3 regions of the Gordonia sp. ABKF26 genome follow, and region 3 is predicted to be linked to each of the others. Evidence: riboswitches for the same ligand, from Rfam matches in the RefSeq annotation. Region 3 holds a riboswitch; each other region holds the start of a gene.
What was found. Region 3 has a riboswitch for thiamine pyrophosphate ahead of AB4Z55_RS08010 (TenA family protein). Riboswitches for the same ligand answer to the same signal wherever they lie in the genome.

Region 1 (4,754 bases), 3.7 Mb from region 3:
CCAACCCTTTCCGAAACCGACCGCCTCGGGGACCGGGTAGCCGTGTGCGAGGGCGCTCGCGATCGCCGCGGCGAGGGTGTCGCCCGCGCCGTGGTCATGCGGGGTGTCGATCCGCTCATGACTGAGTTCGATGAACTGGTCACCGTCGTAGAGCAGGTCCGGGGACCGATCCGACGTCCGCAGGTGCCCGCCCTTGACCAGGGCCCACCGCGGCCCGAGATCGAGCAGTGCTCTGGCGGCATCGCGCTGCGAATCGGCGTCGGTGACCTCGATCCCGGTGATCAAGCGAACCTCGTCCAGATTGGGTGTCACGACCGTGGCGAGGGGGAACAGCTTGTGACGCAACGTGTCGAGCGCGGAGTCGGCGAGCAGCTGGTTTCCGTGCATCGATGCGCACACCGGGTCGACCACCAGCGGGACGGATGCATCGCGGCCGATGCCGCTCGCGCCGCACTGCTCGACGATGGCCTCGATGATCGGTGCCGACGCGAGCATGCCGGTCTTCGCCGCGGCGACACCGATGTCACCGGCGACGGAGTCGATCTGCGCCGCCACGGTCTGCGGTGAGATCTCTTCGAAACCGCGGACACCCAGCGAGTTCTGGACGGTCACCGCAGTCACCGCGACACACCCGTGCACCCCGAGCAGGGCGAAGGTGCGCATGTCGGCCTGGATTCCCGCACCACCACCCGAATCCGATCCGGCGATGGTCAGGACCCGAACGGGAGCAGAACCGGGCTGCGCAACAGGGAGTTCCACGAAGCCTTCCTTGTCGACCGTGCGTCGATCTCCGTCGACTGTGCGTTGTTTCGCGTTGACTGTGCGCATCACTCGCCACCAACCGTCTCGAGCGGCAGGTACACGCGGTTCCCGGCCTCGGTGAACTCCGCCGACTTCGCGGCCATGCCCTCCGCGATCGTGCGGTCGATGTCCTCGGCGGTGACGAGACCGTGTTCCTCGGCATAGGCGCGGACATCTGCCGAGATCCGCATCGAGCAGAACTTGGGCCCACACATCGAACAGAAGTGGGCGGTCTTGGCAGGCTCGGCGGGCAGTGTCTCGTCGTGGTACGCGCGAGCGGTGTCCGGATCGAGTGCGAGGTTGAACTGGTCGGTCCATCGGAACTCGAAGCGCGCCTTGCTGAGTGCGTCGTCGCGTTCCTGGGCTCGCGGATGGCCTTTGGCGAGGTCGGCGGAGTGCGCGGCGATCTTGTAGGTGATCACGCCGACCTTGACATCGTCGCGGTCCGGAAGTCCCAGGTGCTCCTTCGGAGTCACGTAGCAGAGCATCGCGGTGCCGGCCTGGGCGATCATCGCTGCCCCGATGGCCGAGGTGATGTGGTCGTACGCGGGTGCGATGTCGGTGGCGAGGGGGCCGAGGGTGTAGAACGGTGCCTCCTCGCACAGCTCCTCTTCCAAGCGCACGTTCTCCGCGATCTTGTGCATGGGGACGTGCCCCGGTCCCTCGATCATGACCTGCACGCCATGCGATTTGGCGATCGTGGTCAGTTCGCCGAGGGTGCGGAGCTCGGCGAACTGTGCTTCGTCGTTGGCGTCGGCGATCGACCCCGGGCGCAGACCGTCGCCGAGGGAGAATGTGATGTCGTAGCGCCGGAAGATCTCGCACAGCTCGTCGAAATGCGTGTACAGGAACGACTCCCGGTGATGTGCGAGACACCACGCGGCCATGATGGAACCGCCGCGCGAGACGATGCCGGTGACGCGCTTCGCGGTCAGCGGCACGTACCGCAGCAGGACGCCGGCGTGGACGGTCATGTAGTCGACGCCTTGTTCGGCCTGCTCGATGACGGTGTCGCGGTACAGCTCCCACGTCAGTGAGGCGGGGTCGCCGTTGACCTTCTCGAGTGCCTGATAGATGGGAACGGTGCCGACCGGGACCGGCGAGTTGCGCATGATCCATTCCCGCGTGGTGTGGATGTCTGCGCCGGTCGACAGATCCATGATGGTGTCGGCGCCCCATCTGGTGGCCCACACCATCTTCTCGACCTCGTCGGAGATGGAGCTCCGGACCGCCGAATTACCGATGTTCGCATTGACCTTCACCGCGAAGCGCTTTCCGATGATCATCGGCTCGGACTCGGGGTGGCGGTGGTTCGCCGGGATCACCGCGCGCCCGATCGCGACCTCGGAGCGGACCAGTTCGACGTCGACACCCTCCCGGGCGGCGATGAACCGCATCTCGGCGGTGACGATCCCGGCGCGCGCCCAGGCGAGCTGGGTGCTCGCGCCGTCGATCGGGTCGGGCCGGTGCCAGCTGTCGCGAATGGGTGCGAGGCCCTTCTCGACATCGATGTGTGCCGCGTCGTCGGTGTACGGCCCCGAGGTGTCGTAGACGTCGAGATGCTCACCATTGGTGAGGTGGATGCGGCGCTGCGGCACGCGCAGATCGTCGACCGAGAGGTGGTGTTTGACGCTGCCCTCGATGGGACCGAGGGTCAGGAACCCGGAATCGGCGGGTGCGCTGCTGTCGTATGTGGCGGATACAGGTGTACCCATGGCTCAACTCCCTACGCCGGCATTACCCGGACAGGTTCGAGCGGTCGGCGACCGCCCGTCGCCATCTCAGCCCTCGGTCATCGTGAGAGCCCCCGCGGTGTGTAGTTGTCGTGCGTCCGCAACCCTACATCGCCCGACGAGGCGGGCGGGCAGGGTGCGGCGAACCGTATCGATATGCGACAACCGAGCCATGGGGTCGGCAGTTACGGTTCCGTAAGGTACCGTGTGACCCGGATCACAGGCGGGTGTCATGTCGAGTCAGTGCCGGCGCGCGCCGATGGTCCGATGTCCGTGATCACGAGGTGAGGAGGGTCGGGTGCTCCGCAAGCATCGTCAGCGACCACCACAGTCGGCGAAGTCGATTCTGCAACAGATCTCGCAGGTGGTACACAACCCCGACCGCGACCGATTCGAACTCTGGGTGGCCGGCGATCTGGTCGGCGTTCTCGGGTACACGACCGAGACGGCCGACGGTCAGACGACCATCACCGTGCTGCACACCGTGCTCTACGACGAGTACAGCGGACACGGTCTCGCCACCCGGCTCACCCGCACCGTCGTGCACTACACCCGCGAACAGGGCGCCCGGCTGCGTCCGGTGTGCACGTTCACCAAGCGCTACCTCGACAGCCATCCCGGGATCGTCACCCTCGCTCCGGTGTGAGGGGTGCGCCGGCTCAGTCGGCGAGCAGGGTCTCGCGCAGCACCTTCTTGTCGATCTTGCCGACCGCGGTCACCGGGAGGGTGGTCACGATCCGCACCGCGTCGGGCAGTTTGAACGAGGCGAGTCCGCGCTCGGCGAGGAACGTGCGGATGGTCGCGAGCTCCAGCGGCTGGGCCGGGGGGTGCTCATGCGAGAGCACCACGGCGGCGCAGATCTTCTCCCCGAGTGCGTCGTCGGGTAGGCCGACCACCGCCACCTGTCGGACCGAGTCGTGGGCGAGGAGGTTCTCCTCGACGTCGTCGGCGGCGACGTTCTCGCCGGCCCGGACGATGGTGTCCTTGATGCGGCCGGTCACCGCGAGGTGGCCCGACGGCAGCCTCGTCACCTTGTCGCCGGAGCGATAGAAACCGTCCGGCGTGAAGGACTTCTCGTTGTGGGCTGCGGCCCGGTAGTAACCGCGGATCGTGTACGGCCCACGCACCAGGAGTTCACCTTCCGTGCCATCGGGGACGTCGTCGCCGTCCTCGTCGACCACGCGCACCTCGTCGAGCTCCGACATCGGCGAACCCTGCACCTGGTGAACAAGCTCGCGCGGTTCATCGAGACGGGTGTAGCAGATCAGACCCTCGGCCATCCCGAACACCTGCTGCGCGACGGGGCCGAGTGCGGCGTCGAGGGCGACGGCGTCGGGCTGGGCCAACTTGGCGCCGCCGACCTGCAGCAGGCGCAGCGAGCTGATGTCGGCGGGTTCCCACTCGGTCGCCGCGCACCAGAGTTGCGCGAGGGCGGGGACGAGCGACGTCACCGTGATGCGGTGTCGCTCGATCAGGTCGAAGGTGTTGTCCGGGCTGGGGTTGTCGGCGAAGACGATGTGCCCGCCGACGCCGACCACGCCGAGGATGCCCGGGCAGCTCAACGGGAAGTTGTGTGCTGCGGGCAGCGCGACGAGGTAGGTGTCGTCGGCGGTGAGGCCGGCGATGCCCGCCGACAGTCGCGCGTTGAGGTCGTAGTCGTCGTGCGTGCGGGCGATCAGTTTCGGCAGGCCGGTGGTTCCCCCCGAGACCAGGAACAGCGCAGGCAGACCGGGGTCGGGGCCGTCGGGGAGCGCGGTCGCGGCGGGGTCGGCGTCAGGCAGCGCCGCGAACCGGCCGGGATCGCCGGAGATGAAGACCTGCGCGATGTCGGGCACCCGCGACTGCAGTTCGGCCGCGAGGTCGCGGAGGTCGAACCCCCGGCGGCCGTCCTCGCCGATGTAGGCGACCGCGCCCGAGCCGGTCGCGAGATGGGCGATCTCGGTGATCCGGTGCGCCGGCAGTGTCATCACCGGCACGACACCCGCGCGTAGGAGGCCGAACAGGGTCACGGCGAAGTCGAGGGAGTTGTTGAGCTGCAGGACGACCCGTTGGGCGGGCCGCAGACCGGCGTCGACGAAACCGGCGGCCCGGCGCAGGGTGGCGGCGCGGAACTCGGCGTAGGTGAGCGTTCGCGGACCGTCGGTGGATGCGTCGGTCACCGCGGGCGCATCGGGGGAGCGCTCGGCCGCGACGTCGAGGGCCGCGAACAGCGGGCGGCCG
Region 2 (4,754 bases), 600 kb from region 3:
GACGACGAATCCGTCCGCGACCAGGGCGGCCGCCGCGTCGACGAGCTCGATGGCGTCGGGCATCAGGGTGCGCTCGTCGGCGACCACCTCGAGCTTGACCCAGTCGGTCTCGAACGCCTCGCGCGCCAACTGCGCGGTCAGCACCGCCTCGGCGGTGGTGTGGCACCCCGCCGTGTTCGGCAGGACCGCGATGTCGAGCCTCCGCAGCAGGTCGAAGACCCCGGTGCCCGAGGCGGCGTCGACGCGGCGGACCGCGACGGTGGTGAGTTCGGTGCCCGATGCGACGAGTGCGCGTTCCAGGGTCGCGAGATTCGACGCGCCCCCAGTGCCGGTGATGAGCCGAGACGAGAACTCGCGGCCGCCGATCCGCAACGGGTCGGGTGTCAACTGGTCAGCCACCCTGCACCGCCGTGACGATCTCGACGACGGCGCCATCGGTCATGGTGTGCCGGTCCCAGCGGCCGCGCGGGACGACCGCGCCGTCCACCGCGACCGCGATCCCGCGATCCGGCAACCCGAGTCCGGCGACCACATCGCGCACCGAGGCGTCGGCCTCGACGTCCACTGTCTCGCCGTTCACCGTGATACTCATTCCTCGACTCCTTCCAGGATCGACAGGACCCGCTCCGCGGTACCGGGAGCGAGGACGATCCCATTGCGTCCGTGCCCGGTCGCCACGACCGTGCGGGCGTCCACGCGGGTGACGAGCGGTAACCCGTCGGCGGTGCACGGCCGCAGACCGGCCGCCGCTTCGGTCAGCTCATACGTCCGCAGCCCGGGCATCACCTCGATCGCGTCGGCCAGCAGGTCGGCGACCCCACCGGCCTGCGGCGTCCGGTCGGCCATCCCCTCCGCCTCGTACTGGGTCGCCCCGACGACGACCCCGTCCTCGCGCGGGACCACGTACACGGCGCGGCCGTGCAGGCGAGCCCGGACGACGTGGTCGGGCGGGGGCACCGACCACCGCGTGCGACGAAGCCGCAGGATCTCCCCCTTGGCCGGGTGCAGGTCGACGTCCGGCCACAGTGCCGCGGTGCCGAGTCCGGCGGCGAGCAGGACCTGCGCGTCGGGGCCCAGGTCGTCGACATCGGACAGGGACTCGAGGCGAGCGGAGACGAGTTCCACGCCGGCACTGGTGGCCGCGGCGCGCAGCGCCTCGAGCAGTCGACGGTTGTCCACCGACCATTCCCCGATCGCGCGGTAGCCACCGACGAGTCGAGAACTCAGTGACGGTTCCAGCGTTCGGATGTCGCGGCCGGTCACCGGCTGCAGCGCGGCATCGGTGCCGGGCTGACCGGACCAGACGAAGTCGGCGAGGTGTCGCAGATACTCGAGGTCGGTGGCCGAGGCCGCGACGAAGAGCGAGTCGGTGGCGGTGACGACGGCCGGATCGTCGAGTCGCTTCACGAGCGCAGGCCAGCGGCGGACCGACTCGACCGACAGGGCGAGCGATGCCTCCTCGCCGGGGATTCCCTCGCCGAGCGAACCGAGCATGCCGCCCGCGACCCACGAGGCGCGCTCCTCGGCGCCGGCGTCGAGTACGCGAACCCGCCACCCGGCGTCGGCCGCGGCGACCGCGCACGTCAACCCGATGACGCCGCCGCCCACGACCGTGAGCGGGCGGTGCGCACGCTTCTGCTGAGGGGAATTCACGCTGGAATCACCTTCCTTCGCCGGAATGACCCGGATCAGGTTCGACGGTCAGCGGATGGGTCCGCACTCTCAGCCCGGCCGATCCGGACTCCCGTGTGTTCGTGCGGTCCACCCTACGCCCGGGCCTCGGGCGTCCGGTTAGCCTGGTCGGCGTGACGACCCCGAACCCCACCACGTCAGCGTCCGCGGACTCCGGCCGCGCGGCGGACCGTCGTCGTCGGCTCTCCGCGGCCCGCCTCTACCTGTGCACCGACGCCCGGCGCGAACGCGGCGACCTCCTCGACTTCGTCGATGCCGCGCTAGCGGGCGGCGTCGACATCGTGCAGCTCCGTGACAAGAACTCACCGGGCGAACGCGAGTTCGGGACCCTCGAGGCGCGGGAGGAACTCGAGATCCTCGCCGGGTTGCGGGCCGTCGCCGATGCGCACGGCGCATTGCTGGCGGTCAACGACCGCGCCGACATCGCGGCGCTCTCCGGCGCCGATGTCCTGCACGTGGGACAGGGCGACCTCGCGCCGTCGGCGGCCCGCCGGATCGTGGGCCCGGAGGTGATCATCGGCGCCTCGACCCACGACCCCGAGCAAGCTGCCGCCGCGATCGCCGACGAGGACGTCGACTACTTCTGCGTCGGCCCGTGCTGGACCACGCCCACCAAACCCGGCCGCGCCGCCGCCGGCCTCGACCTCGTCTCCGCAACTTCGGAAATGCTGTCGGGGACACCACAATCGCCGAAGCCGTGGTTCGCCATCGGCGGCATCGACGCCGGCCGCGTCGGCGAGGTCACCGCACTCGGCGCCGAGCGCATCGTCGTCGTCCGAGCGATCACCGCGGCCGCGGACCCGGCCGCCGCGGCCCGCGACCTCGCCGGGATGCTGTAGCGGCTCACCGCCGGCCGCGGGCAAACACGTTTGCCCGGTCGATACCTCGGGTCTATGGTGGACCGATCATGTTGTGCATCACGAGCGTTCTCGTAACCCGCCGCAGCGGGGTCTGACTCTGACCGACCCCCCGCTGCGGGTCGGTTGCGCTCTCCAGTCGGTCATCCGTTCTTCGACCGAAATCGGTTAATGAGATGCACCCTCTTCATCTGTCCCATCCATCCTGTTCGTGGCATGAGTGCGGCGACCGCCGCGGTGACGATCTGTTCACCGAGCGGTACGGACGTCCGCTTCCCCCTGGAATGCACGAGGAGGCGACCGGGATGACCTGGCAGGAATTCACCGACGAATGCTCCCGCGGCGGCGCGATCCGGCTCGGATCATGGTCGGTCGTGTCGTGTCCGGGCGACCTGGTCGAGTGCCGGGCGACGCTCGCGATCGCCGACCGCATCAGGTCGTGCAGCGCGGTCGCCGCCGGTCCGGTCGGCGCGATGACCTCGATCCTCCACGACGTCGGCGCCCCGGTTCAGATCGTCCGCCTGCATCAGCGGGTGGTCGACGGCGTGGTCACGACGTTCCTGCTGTGCGAGAACGACGGCCGCCAGGCGTGGGCCGCCGGCGAGGGTGCGAGCGGCGACGAGGCGAACGTCCACGCCCTGATCGCCGGCGCGAACCGTCTGCTGGACGCCGATCGTGTCGGGGTCTGACGGGTAGGGAGCGGGACTCAGCTCTGGGGGTCGAGCATCGCGATGCGCTCGCGAAGCGTGGGCCAGGCGAGCCCGAACGCCGGGTGCAGCGGCAGCTGGTCGACGCGCTTCTCGTCGACCCACCGCAGCTCGGTGGATTCGAAGTTGGCGACCGTGCGGACCGGCGAATCGGTCTCGGCGATCACGGTCGTGTAGGTCCATCCGCCGGGTGACTCGTGGGTGACGACGGCCGCGACGACGCGCAGATCGTCGCCGGTGATGCCGGCTTCTTCCTCGGCTTCGCGAATCGCCGTGTCGACGGCGCCTTCGTGCGAGTCGCGCGCGCCGCCGGGCAGCGCCCATGTCCCGCCCTGGTGCGACCAGGCGGCGCGATGCTGGAGGAGCACACCGGTCGATCCCTCCGGCAACGGCGCCCGCAGCAGCAGACCTGCCGCGCCGTGGACACCCCAATATCGTGAACCGTCGGGATCGATCACCCAGCCGTCGCCGTCGCCGCGCACCACGCCTCCTCGCAACCCGATCGCGTCGACCGGGTGCCTCCACCGTAAGTGAGACGCGCGCCACCTGCCAGGGAGTCCGCGCAGCGCTTGCGGATCCCGGGTGGCGAACCCTGAGGCGACCCGGTTGCACGCACTGCGAGCCGAACGGTCGAGGTCGGCGACGCGGGGCCGGTCGAGCCCGGAGGAACCCCGCCCGATGGCATAGGGTGAAACACGCACGACCCGGTGAACGATGACCCAGATGACACAACACCTGGCGTTGATCGCCCGGTCACGCGAATCCGGAACGGGGAACCGGTGACCGTACGACCGCACCGGAGACGATCCAGCGTTCGAGAAGGGATCAGGTAGGTGACCGGCGACGCGTCCTCCGTGCGGACGGCGCTGACGCGTGGCGGTCGCACGATCCGACCGGCGCAATCCTCACCCCCGATCCGACAGGTGCTCGCCGACCGGCGCGAACTCGTCGCCACGGCCCGGGAACGCGCCCAGTCGCCCTTCCAGACCCTCCGGCACTTCGCGGTCACCACCCCCGGCAAACTCATCATCATCTGCGGCATCCTGGCGCTCGGCTGTCTGAGCACCGGGCTGTACGCGTCGACGGTTCTCGAGGACCGCACCCAGACCCTGCAGCGCCTCATCGATCGGACCGAACCGCTCGCCGAGGCCGCACAGGTCCTCTACAGCTCGCTGTCGATCGCCGACGCCTCCGCGAACGCCGCGTTCATCTCGGGCGGTCTCGAGACGCCCGAGTTGCGGCAGCGTTACTCCGACGCGCTGGCGACGGCGTCGTCGTCGTTGATCCTGGCGACCGGTACGTCCAGCGAACCCGGTTCCGGCATGGCGTCGGACCGGGCGGAGCAGGCAGTCAGCGCCGACCTCGAGACCCTATCCACCTCGATCCCGGTGTACAGCGGTCTCATCGAGACGGCGCGAACCAACAACCGACTCGGCAACCCGGTCGGCTCGGCGTACCTCGGCCAGGCGTCGTCGATGATGCAGGACGAGATCCTCCC
Region 3 (4,754 bases):
TAGCACGCCGAAGCCGAACCAGATGATCATGAGCGGGGCGATCGCGATGATCGGCAACGTCTGCGACGCGACGAACAGGGGCACGAAGGCTCGCCGCAGGGTGGGCGAGAAGTCGACGATGATCGCCAGTACCCATGCCAGGACCAGTGACACCGCGAAGCCGATCAGGGTGACCTGAAGCGTCGCCCCGGCGTGCACCCCGATCTCGTCCCGATGCGCCCACCCTTGGCCCGCGACCCGGGACGGCGACGGCAGCAGTTGCGGTCGGACCCCGCTGAGGTCGACATAGACCTGCCAGGCCGCGACGAGTACCACCACCGCCACGATCGCGGGCGCGGCCCGCCGGAGGCCGGTGCTAGCGGGACGCGTCGAGGTAATCATTGGTGAAGTAGGTCGACCAATCCGGCTCGGCTGTGAGCGCGGACCCGTCCGGACCCGTGAGAAGCCCACTGCGGTAGAGGAACCCGGAGTTCCCGGCCCACTGCTCGAGCGTCTGCCCGCCCACCCGGCCGTTCGCGTCTTTCATGTACTGGGCGGCGAGCATCCGCTGGCTCTCGACGACCAGCTTCTCGTCGTTGAACGCGCCCGGATTGGCGGCGATGAGGTCGCGGGCGGCGGCATCCGGGTCGTCGGCCGCAGCCTGGTAGCCGCGTTGCAGCGCCCGTACGAACCGGCCCGCACGCTCCGGGTTCTCGTTCAGCCAGTCCTCGTTGGCGTCGACGACGATCGCGTAGGCCTCCGGGAAACCGAAGTCCGTGTAGTGGAAATACCTCATCGGCGTTCCGTGGTGCTCGGCCTCGATGCCCTCCCAGGCGAGATACGAGACGGTGAAGTCCGCCTTCCCGGAATAGACGGCCTCGTATGCGGAGGTGCCGAGGGTGACCGAGGTGAATTCACCTGTGCCGCCGTCGTTCCGGATCACCCGCTTGAGTGTCTCCACCTCACCGGGGTCACCGAACCCGGCATAGGTCTTGCCGTCGAGGTCCTTCGGGCTCGTGATGTCGGCGCGGTCGGCGCGGACACCGATACCTGTCGCCCACCGCTGTAGTGGTGCCAGCACGGAGATCGTGTGCGCGCCCGATGCCCGAGAGAAGGTGGACGAACTGTGGGTGCTGATCCCGAATTCGGCGTTCCCCGCGTCCACGACGGTGTCGACGGAGGTGTTGTTGTAGGGCAGGATCTCGACGTCCAGGCCGGACTCGGCGAAGTACCCGCGCTGTTGCGCCACGAACAGGCCTGTGTGATTGGTGTTCGGGGTCCAGTCGAGCGCGAACCGGATGGTGTTGTCGGAGGCGGTGTCCGACCCGCACGCGGTGGCCGTCGACAACACCGCGACGGTGGCAACGAGGCAGGCCAGGACGCGGCGCACGCGGCCGGTCATGCGGCGGGCCATGCGTAGGGGTTCAGCGCGGTGTCCCAGAACATGAGCTCGTACCGGGTGGCGATGGTGAACGCCGCGGACATCGCAGCCCGTTCCGGCGCGCCGGCCGACGCCGCCGCCGCATCCACCAGTTCCCTTGCCCGGGCGGCGGATTCCTGGAACTCCGGGGCGTCGTAGGTGGTCACCCACTGGGCATACGGGTGCTTCGGGTCGGCGGCGAGGACCTCGGCGGCGCTCGCCGCCAGTCCCCGGCCGACGTCGGCGTAGATCCAGAAGCAGGGCAGCGCCGCGGCGGCACCGACCGCGTACGACTCGGTCGCTGCGGTGGCGATCAGGTAGGACACATAGGCCAGGCACGCGGTCGACGGCTCGGGCTCACCCTGCCGCGGCGGCAACTGGCCGCCCCCGAGCAGGTCGCCGTGCAGGGCGACCTCGACGGTGGCCGCGGTCGACGACGAGTTCGCCCAGAATGCCGCGGTCTGCGGGTCGGGCGACTTCGACGCCAGGATCGCGAGTGCTTTCGAGTACCCGGCCAGGTACAGCGAGTCCTGCTCCAGGTAGGTGCGGAACACCTCGAGGGGCAGCGTGCCGTCTCCGAGGCGGTGCAGGAATTCGAGATCGTCGATCGACGCTCGCAGAGCTGTCGTCTGTTCCCACAGGTGGTCGGTGAAGCGGCCGGGATCCGGCGCGTGCGCATGCAAAGACATGACATCCCTTCGTCAGCATTACCTGGACAGGTTCTCGGGTCTCATCTCAGCCCCGCAGTTGCGGAGCACCCCGTGTCAGAACGCACCCAGGCTAGCAGAGGGATTCGGGCCTCTACACGACTGCCGGAGCGATACCCAACTTTCCCGCGAGTTTCGCGAGGTAACCGGTCGCGCGCTCCACCGAGTCGTCGGGCAGGCCGTACAGCACTGTCGTGACACCGATCTCGCGCCACTTCTCGAGTTTCTCGGGAACCGGTCGGAAGTCGAGGACGACGATCTCGGGATCGCCGGTGCGACCTGCGTCGGCCCAGATCTGCTTGAGCAGCGACACCGAACCCTCGATGTCCTCCTCGCCCGGGGTGGTGATCCAGCCGTCGGCGCTGCGCGCGATCCACTTGAAGTTCTTCTCGTTGCCCGCCGCACCCACCTGGACCGGGATGTGCGCCTGGGTCGACTTGGGCCACGCCCAGCTGGGACCGAATTGCACGAATTCGCCGTCGTATTCGGCTTCTTCCTCCGACCACAGCGTCGACATCGCCTCGAGGTACTCGCGCAGCATGGTGCGCCGGCGCTTCGGCGGCACGTTGTGGTCCGCGAGTTCGTCGAGATTCCAGCCGAATCCGACGCCGAGGGTCACCCGTCCGTTCGAGAGGTGATCGAGGGTCGCGATGGTCTTGGCCAGCGTGATCGGATCCGATTGCACCGGAAGGGCGACCGCCGTGGCCAGACGGATGCGTTCGGTGACCGCGGCGGCGGCGGCCAGCGATGTCCACGGGTCGAGCGTGCGCATGTACCGCTCGTCGGGCAGGGTCTCGTCACCGGTGCGCGGGTGCGCCGCGTCGCGCCTGGTGGGGATGTGCCCGTGTTCGGGAACGTAGTAGGAAGCGAATCCCGCGTCCTCGATGAGTGGGGCGAGGACGTGCGGCTTCAATCCGCGATCACTGGTGAACTGCACGATCCCGAAATCCATGGTGCCCTCCGACGGCGTCGTTCGGCCGCCCGGGACGGCCGGACGGTTGACTGGACACCAGTCTAGGTGATTGGCGTCACCCAGACCAGAGGAGGACCAGGGCTCGGACGCGGTCAGTGGCGTGGATCGGTGCGGAACCCGGGGAGGATGAAGACCTCGAGGTGTCGTCGGACCTGGGATGCGTCGTCGATGTCGACGGTCTCACCTGGCGACGTACCCAGGCTGATCAGCACGCGGGCAACCCATTCGGACACCTCGCGCAGGTCATGTCCCGGATGGATCTCGCCCCGGTGCGCGGCGTGCTCGACGAACGGGAACCAGAACGCGGCGAGGTCGGGGACGAGCTTGACGACGCCCACGCCGGCGCATTCGGCGAACTCGGTCGGTTCGTCGGTGCGCAGCCGCATGAGCAGGGTTCCGGGGTCGTCGTACGCGCCGCGGCCGATCCGCACACCGGCAGTGAGCCGGCCCGCCAAGTCGTCGATCCCGTCGAGTTCGGCGCGTGCGTCCCGCCAGAAGGACTCGGTGAGGCGCACGATGGTGGCACCGATCATGGACGGTTTGTCGGGATAGTGCCGATAAAGCCACGCGCGCGAGACCCCGGCCGTCTCGGCCACCTGCTGCATCGTCGTCGCGCGAATCCCCTTGTCGGCGAGCAGCTTCTCCGTCGCATCGAGTAGGCGGTCCTGGACCGTGGTGGTCGGGGCTTCGGTCACGGACACTCCTGCGGTCACGGTCTGCGCGCACTGCTGCGTACTCGTCGGCGGTTCCGGCGAACGGACGACGGCGTCGTAGACAGTTCGCGGATTCTGTGTACACGATACGTCGCATCGTGTAGACACAAACCAGAATCTGTCTACACGCATGACCGAGACCCAGACGACCGAACCACGACGTGTCCGACGAGGGGGCAGTGTGCCTTTACCAACCACCGCGATCATCGGGGCCGGCATCAGCGGTCTGACCGCAGGCAAGATGCTCACCGATTACGGCGTTCCGTACACATGCTTCGAGAGTTCCGACCGGGTCGGCGGCAACTGGGCGTTCGGCAATCCGAACGGCCACAGCAGCGCATACCGCTCGTTGCACATCGACACCTCCAAACACCAACTGTCGTTCCGGGACTTCCCGATGCCCGACGAGTACCCGGACTTCCCGCACCACACCCAGGTGAAGGCCTATCTCGACTCGTACGCGGAGGCCTTCGACCTCTACTCGTCGATCGAGTTCACCAACGGCATCGAACACGCGACCCGACTCGACGGCGGCGGCTGGGAACTGCAGACCCAGCTGGGCGAGCGACGCCGGTTCGATCTGCTAGTCGTCGCCAACGGGCACCACTGGGACCCCCGGTGGCCGGACTTCCCGGGCGAGTTCGACGGCATCGAGATGCACGCCCACCACTACATCGACCCGCGCACCCCGCACGACTTCATGGGCAAGCGCATCCTGGTCGTCGGACTCGGCAACAGCGCGGCCGACATCGCCGTCGAGCTGTCGTCGAAGGCACTGGACAACAAGCTGACCCTGTCCACGCGGTCGGGTGCATGGATCGTCCCGAAGTACTTCGGCGGCAAACCGGCCGACAAGTACTACCGGTCGACGCCGTACCTGCCCACGTCGTGGCAGCGGAAGTTCGTCCAGGTCATGCAGCCCGTGACGGCAGGACGTCCCGAGGACTACGGACTACCGACGC

Region 1: linked by a shared signal. The riboswitch ahead of thiC (phosphomethylpyrimidine synthase ThiC) and the one ahead of AB4Z55_RS08010 (TenA family protein) in region 3 are both predicted to bind thiamine pyrophosphate.
Region 2: linked by a shared signal. The riboswitch ahead of thiO (glycine oxidase ThiO) and the one ahead of AB4Z55_RS08010 (TenA family protein) in region 3 are both predicted to bind thiamine pyrophosphate.

What each region holds. Positions count from the first base shown of each region.
Region 1 is NZ_JBGCVZ010000003.1:5,385,614-5,390,367, reverse strand. It holds gene thiD (bifunctional hydroxymethylpyrimidine kinase/phosphomethylpyrimidine kinase) at 1-828, opposite strand, end outside; gene thiC (phosphomethylpyrimidine synthase ThiC) at 828-2,516, opposite strand; TPP riboswitch at 2,508-2,622, opposite strand; gene AB4Z55_RS25005 (GNAT family N-acetyltransferase) at 2,833-3,180, shown strand; gene AB4Z55_RS25000 ((2,3-dihydroxybenzoyl)adenylate synthase) at 3,194-4,754, opposite strand, start outside.
Region 2 is NZ_JBGCVZ010000003.1:1,061,854-1,066,607, reverse strand. It holds gene AB4Z55_RS05405 (thiazole synthase) at 1-399, opposite strand, end outside; gene thiS (sulfur carrier protein ThiS) at 392-592, opposite strand; gene thiO (glycine oxidase ThiO) at 589-1,653, opposite strand; TPP riboswitch at 1,648-1,758, opposite strand; gene thiE (thiamine phosphate synthase) at 1,806-2,531, shown strand; gene AB4Z55_RS05385 (hypothetical protein) at 2,855-3,238, shown strand; gene AB4Z55_RS05380 (NUDIX hydrolase) at 3,256-3,738, opposite strand; gene AB4Z55_RS05375 (hypothetical protein) at 4,090-4,754, shown strand, end outside.
Region 3 is NZ_JBGCVZ010000003.1:1,660,166-1,664,919, forward strand. It holds gene AB4Z55_RS08000 (ABC transporter permease) at 1-381, opposite strand, end outside; gene AB4Z55_RS08005 (ABC transporter substrate-binding protein) at 356-1,381, opposite strand; gene AB4Z55_RS08010 (TenA family protein) at 1,378-2,088, opposite strand; TPP riboswitch at 2,076-2,171, opposite strand; gene AB4Z55_RS08015 (LLM class F420-dependent oxidoreductase) at 2,201-3,058, opposite strand; gene AB4Z55_RS08020 (TetR/AcrR family transcriptional regulator) at 3,172-3,780, opposite strand; gene AB4Z55_RS08025 (flavin-containing monooxygenase) at 3,974-4,754, shown strand, end outside.